DNA from 3 places in the Shewanella sp. 4_MG-2023 genome. Region 2 is predicted to be linked to each of the others. Evidence: predicted binding sites of a transcription regulator. Region 2 holds the regulator's gene; each other region holds the start of a gene.
What was found. The regulator sigma-54, encoded in region 2, starts transcription at its own class of promoters, with help from an activator protein. The targets are predictions, from matches to a motif close to GTTGGCACGNNNNTNGNNT.
Positions count from the first base shown of each region.

Region 1: a site for sigma-54 is predicted at 1,294-1,312, ahead of fliE (flagellar hook-basal body complex protein FliE). Genes of this name have one in related genera too.
Region 3: a site for sigma-54 is predicted at 2,163-2,181, ahead of Q4546_RS10980 (CmpA/NrtA family ABC transporter substrate-binding protein). Genes of this name have one in related genera too.

Region 1 is NZ_JAUORL010000011.1:54,004-57,289, forward strand. It holds gene Q4546_RS08145 (sigma-54 dependent transcriptional regulator) at 1-1,137, shown strand, start outside; gene fliE (flagellar hook-basal body complex protein FliE) at 1,366-1,707, shown strand; gene fliF (flagellar basal-body MS-ring/collar protein FliF) at 1,762-3,286, shown strand, end outside.
Region 2 is NZ_JAUORL010000027.1:4,557-7,842, forward strand. It holds gene ptsN (PTS IIA-like nitrogen regulatory protein PtsN) at 1-75, opposite strand, end outside; gene hpf (ribosome hibernation promoting factor) at 78-365, opposite strand; gene Q4546_RS14410 (RNA polymerase factor sigma-54) at 389-1,873, opposite strand; gene lptB (LPS export ABC transporter ATP-binding protein) at 2,008-2,739, opposite strand; gene lptA (lipopolysaccharide transport periplasmic protein LptA) at 2,739-3,286, opposite strand, start outside.
Region 3 is NZ_JAUORL010000017.1:3,352-6,637, reverse strand. It holds gene Q4546_RS10985 (ABC transporter permease) at 1-432, opposite strand, end outside; gene Q4546_RS10980 (CmpA/NrtA family ABC transporter substrate-binding protein) at 603-1,919, opposite strand; gene Q4546_RS10975 (sodium ion-translocating decarboxylase subunit beta) at 2,609-3,286, opposite strand, start outside.

The sequences.
Region 1 (3,286 bases), on a different contig from region 2:
CAGCAAAACCATAGTAAAGTCCCCATTTTATTAATGACCGCTTTTGCCACCATTGACAGTGCGGTTAGCGCCATAAAACTTGGTGCGGCGGATTATCTGGCTAAACCTTTTGCGCCTGAAGTGTTGTTAAATCAGGTATCTCGCTACTTACCCCTTAAACAAAATTTAGGTCAACCCGTGGTCGCCGATGACAAAAGCTTGGCGCTACTGAATATTGCCCAGCGGGTGGCAAGCTCTGATGCTTCAGTGATGATCATGGGGCCAAGTGGATCGGGCAAAGAAGTGCTAGCACGTTATATTCATCAAAACAGCCCTCGAGCAGAAAAACCTTTTATCGCCATTAATTGCGCAGCAATACCTGAAAATATGCTTGAAGCCACCTTATTTGGCTATGAAAAAGGCGCTTTTACAGGCGCTTATCAGGCATGCCCTGGAAAATTTGAACAGGCTCAAGGCGGCACCATATTGCTTGATGAAATTTCTGAAATGGAGCTAGGGCTGCAAGCCAAATTGTTGCGAGTACTGCAAGAGCGTGAAGTTGAGCGTTTAGGTGGCCGTAAAACCATAGCTCTTGATGTGAGGGTACTTGCCACTTCAAACCGTGATTTAAAGTCCATGGCAACATCGGGCGCATTTAGAGAAGATTTATATTACCGCATTAATGTATTTCCACTAACCTGGCCGGCATTAAACCAACGACCGGCTGATATTTTACCCTTAGCAAGGCACTTGCTGGTTAAGCATGCTAAGGCATTTAATGTCTCACCAGTGCCAGAGTTAGATGAGATAGCTTGTCGTCGTTTATTGGCTTATCGCTGGCCAGGTAATGTCCGTGAGCTGGATAATGTTATTCAGCGCACCTTGATACTGAATAATGGCGAGGAGATAACTGGCGCGGATATTATTCTTGAAGCTGAAGATGTTACTTTGAGCCCCAATGAGCAACCCGTGGCCGCTGCTGAAACGGACGGGCTTGGGGGCGAACTGCAGGCTCAAGAGCATGTGATTATTTTGGAAACCTTAAATCTATGTAATGGTAGCCGTAAAGACGTAGCTGAGAAGCTGGGAATTAGCGCCAGAACATTGCGCTATAAAATGGCTAAAATGCGTGACTTAGGTATTCAAGTCCCTGCTTAAATATCGACGTTTAGTTCATTGTTATACTTAACTCTAAATTCTAAAATATTAGCTTAACCGCTTTGATGATACTAAAGCGGTTCTATTTTGTGTATTTTTCACCCTTTCAAGTTGTTTTTAAGCTCTTTTCATGGGCTTAAGTGTATTTAAGCTATTGTTGGCATCCTACTTGCTAAATCTATTGTAACTGTTTTTAAGTCGTCAAATATCCGACGAATGGAGTTTACAATGCAGATTAGTTCAAATCCTTTTTTACAAGAAATGCAATCCTTAAAGGGTGAGATTTCGCCTAATCTTGGCTTACCTATTCAAGCGGATATGATTCAAAAAGTCGGTAATACTTCTGGTGCTGACTTTGGCCAATTGTTATCTCAAGCGGTTGGTGGCGTGGCTGATTTACAATCAAACTCAGCTAATTTAGCCACCCGATTAGAGATGGGCGATAGCACTGTGACCTTATCTGATACCGTGATTGCCCGTGAAAAAGCCGGGGTTGCATTTGAAGCAACGGTGCAAGTGAGAAACAAACTTGTAGAAGCGTATAAAGAAATTATGAGTATGCCTGTTTAGGCTTTTGTTAATAGTATTGTTGTTGATATTCTGGTATTGAAGTAGGTAAATATTGTGAGCACAGATCTAGTATTAGATTCAGATAAAGTCGATAGCACAGGGATTCAGCAGGAAAATAAACCTGGCTTGAAAAGCTCGTTTGGTAGTGCTGACTTTATGCGTCAAATCACTATGATATTGGCTTTAGCTGTATGTCTTGTGCTGGCAGTATTTATGATTATTTGGGCGCAAGAGCCTGAATATAGGCCGTTAGGGCAAATGGAAACTGCTGAAATGATCCAAGTATTGGACGTTTTAGATAAGAATAAAATTGTCTATAAAATCTCCGGCGATGTAGTCAGTATTCCTGAAAACAAATATCAAAATGTCAAACTGCTGCTGGGCCGTGCAGGCGTTGAAGCCAGTAGTCAACCAACCGATTATTTAAGCCAAGACAGCGGTTTTGGTGTTAGTCAGCGCATGGAGCAAGCCCGCCTAAAACAAAGCCAAGAAGTTAATTTAGCCAGAGTGATAGAAGAGCTAAAAAGTATTAGCCGCGCCAAAGTGATATTAGCTATTCCCAAAGAAAATGTGTTTGCCCGTAATAAATCTAAACCTAGCGCTACCGTAGTTGTGAGCGTTCGTCGTGGTAGCCTTGGCCAAGAAGAAATTGACTCTATCGTTGATATTGTCGCCTCAGCAGTACAAGGCTTAGAGCCAAGCCGGGTGACAGTGACCGATTCAAATGGCCGCCTGCTAAATTCAGGTAGCCAAGATGGCGCCTCCTCAAGAGCCCGCCGCGAGCTTGAATTAGTGCAGCATCAAGAAGCAGAATATCGTAACAAAATCGATTCGATATTAATGCCTATTCTAGGCCCTGAAAACTTCACTTCTCAAGTGGATGTCAACATGGACTTCACCGCGATTGAGCAAACCGCGAAACGCTTTTCGCCTGATTTACCCGCTGTACGCAGTGAAATGACCATAGAGCGTAATTCAAGCGGTCAATCAATGGGTGGCATTCCAGGGGCATTAACCAATCAGCCTCCTATGGATTCAGATATTCCACAAGAAGCAGGCGCAGAGCAAACTACAGCCGTTAATGGCAATAGCCATCGAGAAGCAACCCGTAATTTTGAACTTGATACCACCATCAGCCATACCCGCCAGCAAGTGGGTGTGGTGCGCAGAGTCAGTGTGTCGGTGGCCATTGATTATAAACCGGGACCAGCTGATGAAAGTGGCATAGTGACCCGCATTCCGCGCACCGAACAAGAGCTAACCAATATTCGTCGCTTACTTGAAGGGGCGATGGGCTTTACCAGTCAACGTGGTGATAGCTTAGAAGTGGTCACAGTACCGTTTATGAACCAGCTTATTGAAGAGCTGCCCGCCGCTGAAATGTGGGAGCAGCCTTGGTTTTGGCGCGCGGTGAGATTGGTGTTAGGGGCGTTTTTAGTCTTAGTGCTGATTTTGTTTGTGATTCGCCCTATGTTAAATCGTTTGTTTAATAACGACGAAGTCGAGATGCCCGAAGAGCCGCGCTTAGGTCATGAATTGGCTGAGATTGAAGATCAGTATGCCGCCGATACCTTGGGTA
Region 2 (3,286 bases):
TTCCAGTACCTTTTTCTTACTGCCCGGAGTGGCACAGGTAGTGCACGCCGGCTGCAGGATGGTACGAAGTTCCATCGTTAATGCTTAGTGAGTTTCTCTTTATGTTTAATTACCTGACGGTCTAGCTTATCTATCAGGGCGTCTATTGCCACATACATATCAGCGTTACGCGATACAGCAAACACTTCACCGCCTTTTAGGTGCAGTTTGGCTTCGGCAATCTGTTGTAGCTTTTGAACATCGAGCACAACGTGAACATTATTGATCTGTTCGAAGTGTCGTTCAAGCTTTGAAAATTTTGTTTGCACGTATTCCCGTAAAGATTGAGTTATTTCAATATGGTTTCCAGTCAGGTTAATTTGCATAGGTCATCCTCCAATAACAAAAGTTATAAGCTTTTGCGTTGGTTTGAGGGAGGGATGAGCATTGCCTCTCGATATTTGGCTATCGTACGTCGAGCAACGTTAATCCCTTGTTCAGCCAATAGTGTCGCCATTTTACTATCACTAAGAGGCTTTTTCGGGTTTTCTGCAGCTACGAGCTTTTTAATAAATGCGCGAATTGCTGTAGAAGAGCATTCTCCACCATCATCGGTACTTACATGGCTTGAGAAAAAATATTTTAGTTCAAAAAGTCCACGGGGGGTATGCATGTATTTTTGGGTCGTGACCCGTGAAATGGTCGACTCGTGCATTTCAACCGCTTCAGCAATATCATTGAGCACCATCGGCTTCATGGCTTCTTCACCGAACTCAAAGAAACCTTGCTGAAATTGTACGATACAGTTAGCCACTTTTAGTAAGGTTTCATTACGGCTATCGATGCTTTTGATAAACCATTTGGCTTCTTGTAAATGACCACGAATAAATTGGCTGTCAGCTTGGCTTGAACCGCCTTTGGCCATAGCTGCATATTGCTGATTAACGCCAATTTTAGGCATGTTATCGGGATTTAGCTCGACCACCCAGCGACCATTCTTTTTAAGTACAGTAACATCAGGAATGACGTACTCATCTTTAATGGGGGTAATTTGCAAGCCTGGACGTGGATTGAGCGTTTGAATAAATTCAATGGCTTCACGTAAATCATCTTCTTTAAGCTTGGTTTTACGCATCAGTAACCTAAAGTCACGACCGGCGATTAAATCAAGATGATCTTTAATCAGTAACTTAACATTATCTATGCAAGGAATTTCATTAGGGTATTGGCCTAATTGAATTAATAGACACTCACTTAAATCTCGCGCTGCAATGCCGACGGGATCGAAGTGTTGTACCCGTTTAAGTACAGCTTCAACTTCATCGAGTTCGATATCGTCAGTGCCTAAGGATTGCAAAATGTCTTCAACGCTCTGGGTGAGGTAACCGCGCTCATCAATGGCATCAATAATGGCGGTTGCAATCACCAAGTCATTTTCAGAAAAGGGAGTGAGGTTTTTTTGCCATTCAAGATGCTCATACAAGCCTTCACTGGTTTCGCCTTGAAACGGCATATCATTACCGCTCGATACTGCGCCAGAGCCAGAAGTCGGCGAGGCGGTATACACCTCATCCCATGTGGTATCCATAGGGAGTTCTTCAGGCATAGAATCTTTAGTGAGCGATTCAGTGGTATCAACCGTTGAGGTGTCTTTTTCTATGGTGACTTGGCTATTATCACTAAAATCGGTGTCAGTTTGCAGGGCGTTTTCTTTTACGGGCTCTTTGGCTTTAGTGAATTCGTCTTCAAGCTCTAATAGCGGGTTTGAATCAAGTGCTTGTTGAATTTCTTGCTGTAGCTCCAATGAGGAAAGTTGCAATAAGCGAATCGCTTGTTGCAACTGTGGGGTCATGGTTAAGTGTTGACCCATTTTGAGTTGGAGTGAGGCTTTCATGTACCGCTTGTCCCTAATTGAATTACATCATCGCGACGAACAGTGTGGGCGCTAGTTTATGATCCTAGAAAAATAGACTAGATTAAGGTTTGTTGTTGGCCGCGAATGCCATACTAAAAACTGAATAGTGCTAACTATAGCTTGAATTGTTCACCTAAGTATACCGACCTAACTTGCTGATTGACTAAGATCTCAGCAGGTGTTCCTTCAGCAATCAAGTTTCCGTGACTCACAATATATGCTCGCTCACACACATCAAGTGTTTCACGGACATTATGGTCGGTAATTAGCACCCCTAAACCACGGCTTTTAAGTTGTTGAATAATTTTCTTGATGTCGATTACTGAGATAGGATCTACCCCTGCAAAAGGTTCATCTAATAAAATAAACTTAGGATTTGCCGCTAATGCGCGTGCAATTTCAACTCGGCGACGCTCGCCTCCCGATAACGCCATACCTTGGCTATCACGGATATGAGTTATGTTAAATTCTTCTAATAAATGTTCCAGTTCTTCAATGCGCTGCTCATTTGATAAGCTTTTGCGAGTTTGAAGCACTGCCATTATATTATCGTGTACTGTGAGCTTACGAAAAATACTGGCTTCTTGAGGTAAGTAGCCAATGCCTTTTCGGGCGCGCAAATGCATTGGATCTGCGGTTAAATCATCTTCATCGATCAGAATGCGGCCCTTATCACTTTTGACTAGGCCTACGACCATATAAAAGGTGGTGGTTTTACCCGCGCCATTAGGGCCAAGTAAGCCAACAATTTGGCCGGTTTTTACCGTCAGGCTGACATCTTTTACTACCTGGCGACTTTTATAACTCTTAGCGAGATTTTCAGCGGTTAACGTAATTTGGGTCATTAGTCATTTTGCTCAGCTGCTGGGGCTGACAATGTCGCCTGCGCCTCAGCGTTAAGTGATTCAGTTACTTCGGGTGTTTCAGTTGAGTTCACAGCCTCTACAGCAGATAAATTGTTGTTTTCAATTATAGCTGGTGGCGTGTCATCACCGGGTTTAGCGCTGTCTGGTAAATGTGGTTGCTCATCTTTTTTCTTTTCAGAATCAATCAAGTCTGGGTGACTTTCTGGTTGAAAAATAGTGATAACCCGATCTTCACCAGTACCGGTGCTTTCAGCAATTAACTGCTGCTTTTCAATGTTGTAGCTAATTAGGTTACCAGTAACCTGGCTGCCAGCTTGGTCCAATTTAGCATTACCCGTTAAGGTTAAAATGCTAGTGGCAAGCTCATATTTAATTTCATCGGCACTGGCAGTACCAATACGGCCATCATCTAACTCTTGGGAAAATGTCGCAGGGTTACCTGTGGCAACCATGGTTTTTTGGGTGCCGCTTTCGGTGCCAAATGCGCGTAATTCGTCGGCATTAATGTTAATCGACCCTTGAGTCA
Region 3 (3,286 bases), on a different contig from region 2:
TGCCAGTGGTGACACAGGTTTGAATATTTGCACTATCGGATTAACCGCTGCATTAACGGTTTTACTTAACCCCATCCAGATCCCCATGGGGATAGCAATAATGGCGGCTAGTATAAACCCAGACATAACCGTGATAAGTGAGGTCACTATCTGATCGAAGAAGGTTTCCTTACCGGTATACGTTCTGGTTTTCGCTTGATAACTGGGATCGGCAGCCAGCCTTGCATTATTGCGAACTTGTTGGCGCTCATAAAAAGCCGCCGCCTTTTCTCGCTCGGCATTATGCTCTTGGTAAAGCCCATCGAACTGACCTATAACAGCCACAGGACCAGGAAACTTACCTAGGGATGTATTAATATTATTGGCTGTAATTGACCAAATAACCAAAAACACGGTAATACCGATGAGCGGTAATAATAATGCTTTGCTCATTGCCGCTGATTTGGCTAACAACGAAGTTACAGCCGACTTATCCATAGGGAGTCTCTGCGCTAATCTTGCAATGGTTGTCATAGGTCTATCCTCACTTCGATAGCTCTTACTTGCATAAAATCTGAATCAAACTCGACATAAAACTCGAGATAAAGTACTTAAGCTCAGGCTTACAGTTTGTCGCCTTGTTTTAATCCGATACTGAACTTGTTGATATAGGCATTCGGTGCACTACCGTCATACACAATGTCATCAATAAAATGTTGCTGCGGCTTTTTAAAGCCCGTTTCAGTAGCAAAGTCAGGGAAATGTTTGGCATCAATACTTTTATCATCAATTAACGATTGCGCCGCTTTTGCATAGATATCTGGACGGTAAACCTTGGCAGCTATCTCTTTGTACCAAGTATCAGGCTTATCATCTGAAATCTGTCCCCAACGACGCATTTGGGTTAAGTACCAAATCGCATCTGAGTAATATGGGTAGGTTGCGTTATAACGAAAGAACACGTTGAAATCAGGCACCGCGCGCTTATCACCTTTCTCATATTCAAAGGTGCCCGTCATGCTATTGGCAATCACATCGTAATCAGCGCCAACATAGTTAGATTGAGATAAGATTTTCACAGCTGCTGGGCGGTTAGCATTGTTGTTTTCGTCTAACCATTTAGCCGCTTTAATTAATGCTCTAGTTAAGCGAATAGTGGTGTTTGGATACTTTTCAGCAAATTCTGCAGTAATACCAAATACTTTTTCAGGGTTATCTTTCCAAATTTCATAATCGGTAACCACTGGCACCCCGATGCCTTTAAATACCGCTTGTTGGTTCCAAGGCTCACCAACGCAGTAGCCATAGATGGTGCCAGCTTCAAGGGTTGATGGCATTTGTGGTGGCGGCGTAACAGATAAGTAAGCTTCAGCGTCAAGTTGTCCTGAAGTATCACCTTTGTGAGGCGCATAAAAACCGGGGTGAATACCACCAGCGGCTAACCAATAACGTAGTTCATAGTTGTGGGTAGAGACTGGAAATACCATGCCCATTTTAAAGGGCTTACCTTGCTCGTTATATTTATCTACCACAGGTTTGAGCGAGTCTGCTTTAATGGGATGAACCGGTTTACCATCAGCATTTTTAGCGATGTTAGGCTTCATTTGCGCCCAAATATCATTGGATACAGTAATAGCATTACCATTTAAATCCATTGAAAAAGGCGTAATGATATGGGCTTTGGTACCATAACCAATCGTGGCTGCAATAGGCTGACCTGCTAGCATATGCGCCCCATCTAAGCGGCCATCAATCACGCCGTCCAGTAACACTTTCCAGTTAGCTTGAGCTTCGATGGTGACGTATAAGCCTTCTTCTTCGAAATAACCATTTTCATAAGCGATAGCGATAGGCGCCATATCGGTCAGTTTAATAAAACCAAATGTCAGCTCTTCTTTTTCAGGAAAGCCTACTTCTGCAGTGGCAACATTAACTTGCATCGCTGCACCAATACTTAGCGCGACCGCAAGCTGTTTAAAAGACGTTTTCCAGTTCATCGTTTATCCCTTTTAAGTTTAAAATGACTTAAAACAAAAAAGGCGCTTTAATTATCCCTAAGGAATAATTAAAGCGCCTTTGCTTTATCGTTAATGTGTTCCATCTTGTCGCTCTGCATAAATATTCAACAAACTGCAGATTAAACCAATAAATAGTCTCAATGACGAGTATTGTTGTCATAGTCCATTCAGTAACCATGCCATAAATGTAAACCTCTGTTATAAATGATTAAATGTGTTTGCAACTGAAAAACCTATTGCCCCTAAGCGTCCGTAACGGTGCAAGATAAAATACTGTTGCACTTTTTTGGGCAGCATTTAACTTTAGACTAGCACCGGAACTTGGGGTTTAGTTGCTGACTGTGTAGGTGATTGTGTATGTGATTGTGATTGTGATTGTGATTGTGATTGTGATTGTGTTAGTCGCAGAGTAAATGATTAAGTCATGGCTGTGTCGATAACTAAACCGATAGATAAGCAAATGAAATTGAGCTACCGATATAAAAAAGCCACTTAATCTGGTGATTAAGTGGCTTTTATTTAGCAACTAATGCGAGTAACTAATCTGAATCACTAACTTAAGCTAATTGAGACGCATTAGCTGATGGTTACTCTTGTTGAAACAACTCTGGTTAGCCTAATACCGCAAGTAGTACACCTGCAGCAACAGCACTACCTAATACACCAGCCACGTTTGGCCCCATAGCATGCATCAGCAAGAAGTTTTGGTTATTAGCTTCAAGACCTACCTTGTTAACAACGCGCGCCGCCATCGGCACTGCAGAAACTCCTGCTGCGCCAATCAATGGGTTAACTTTGCCACCAGATAGCTTAGACATGAACTTCGCCATTAATACCCCTGAAGCAGTACCAATACTAAATGCCACGGCACCTAAAATAAGAATACCCAAGGTTTCAATGCGTAAGAACTGTTCTGCCTGTAATTTAGAGCCTACAGCTAAACCTAAAAAGATAGTCACAATATTGATAAGCTCGTTTTGCGCGGTAGAAGATAGTCTATCAACCACGCCAGACTCACGCATTAAGTTACCTAAACAGAACATGCCCACTAAAGGCGACGCCGCTGGTAGGAACAAAATCGTTAGACCGACAACCATCAAGGGAAAGATAATTTTCTCTTTCTTACTGACTTCACGTAGCTGCTCCATTTTGATGCTACGCTCTGACTCATTGGTTAATAGACGCATAATTGGCGGCTGAATTAACGGCACTAATGCCATGTATGAATAAGCTGCAACAGCAATCGCACCTAATAAATCAGGGGCTAGTTTTGAGGCTAAGAAAATCGC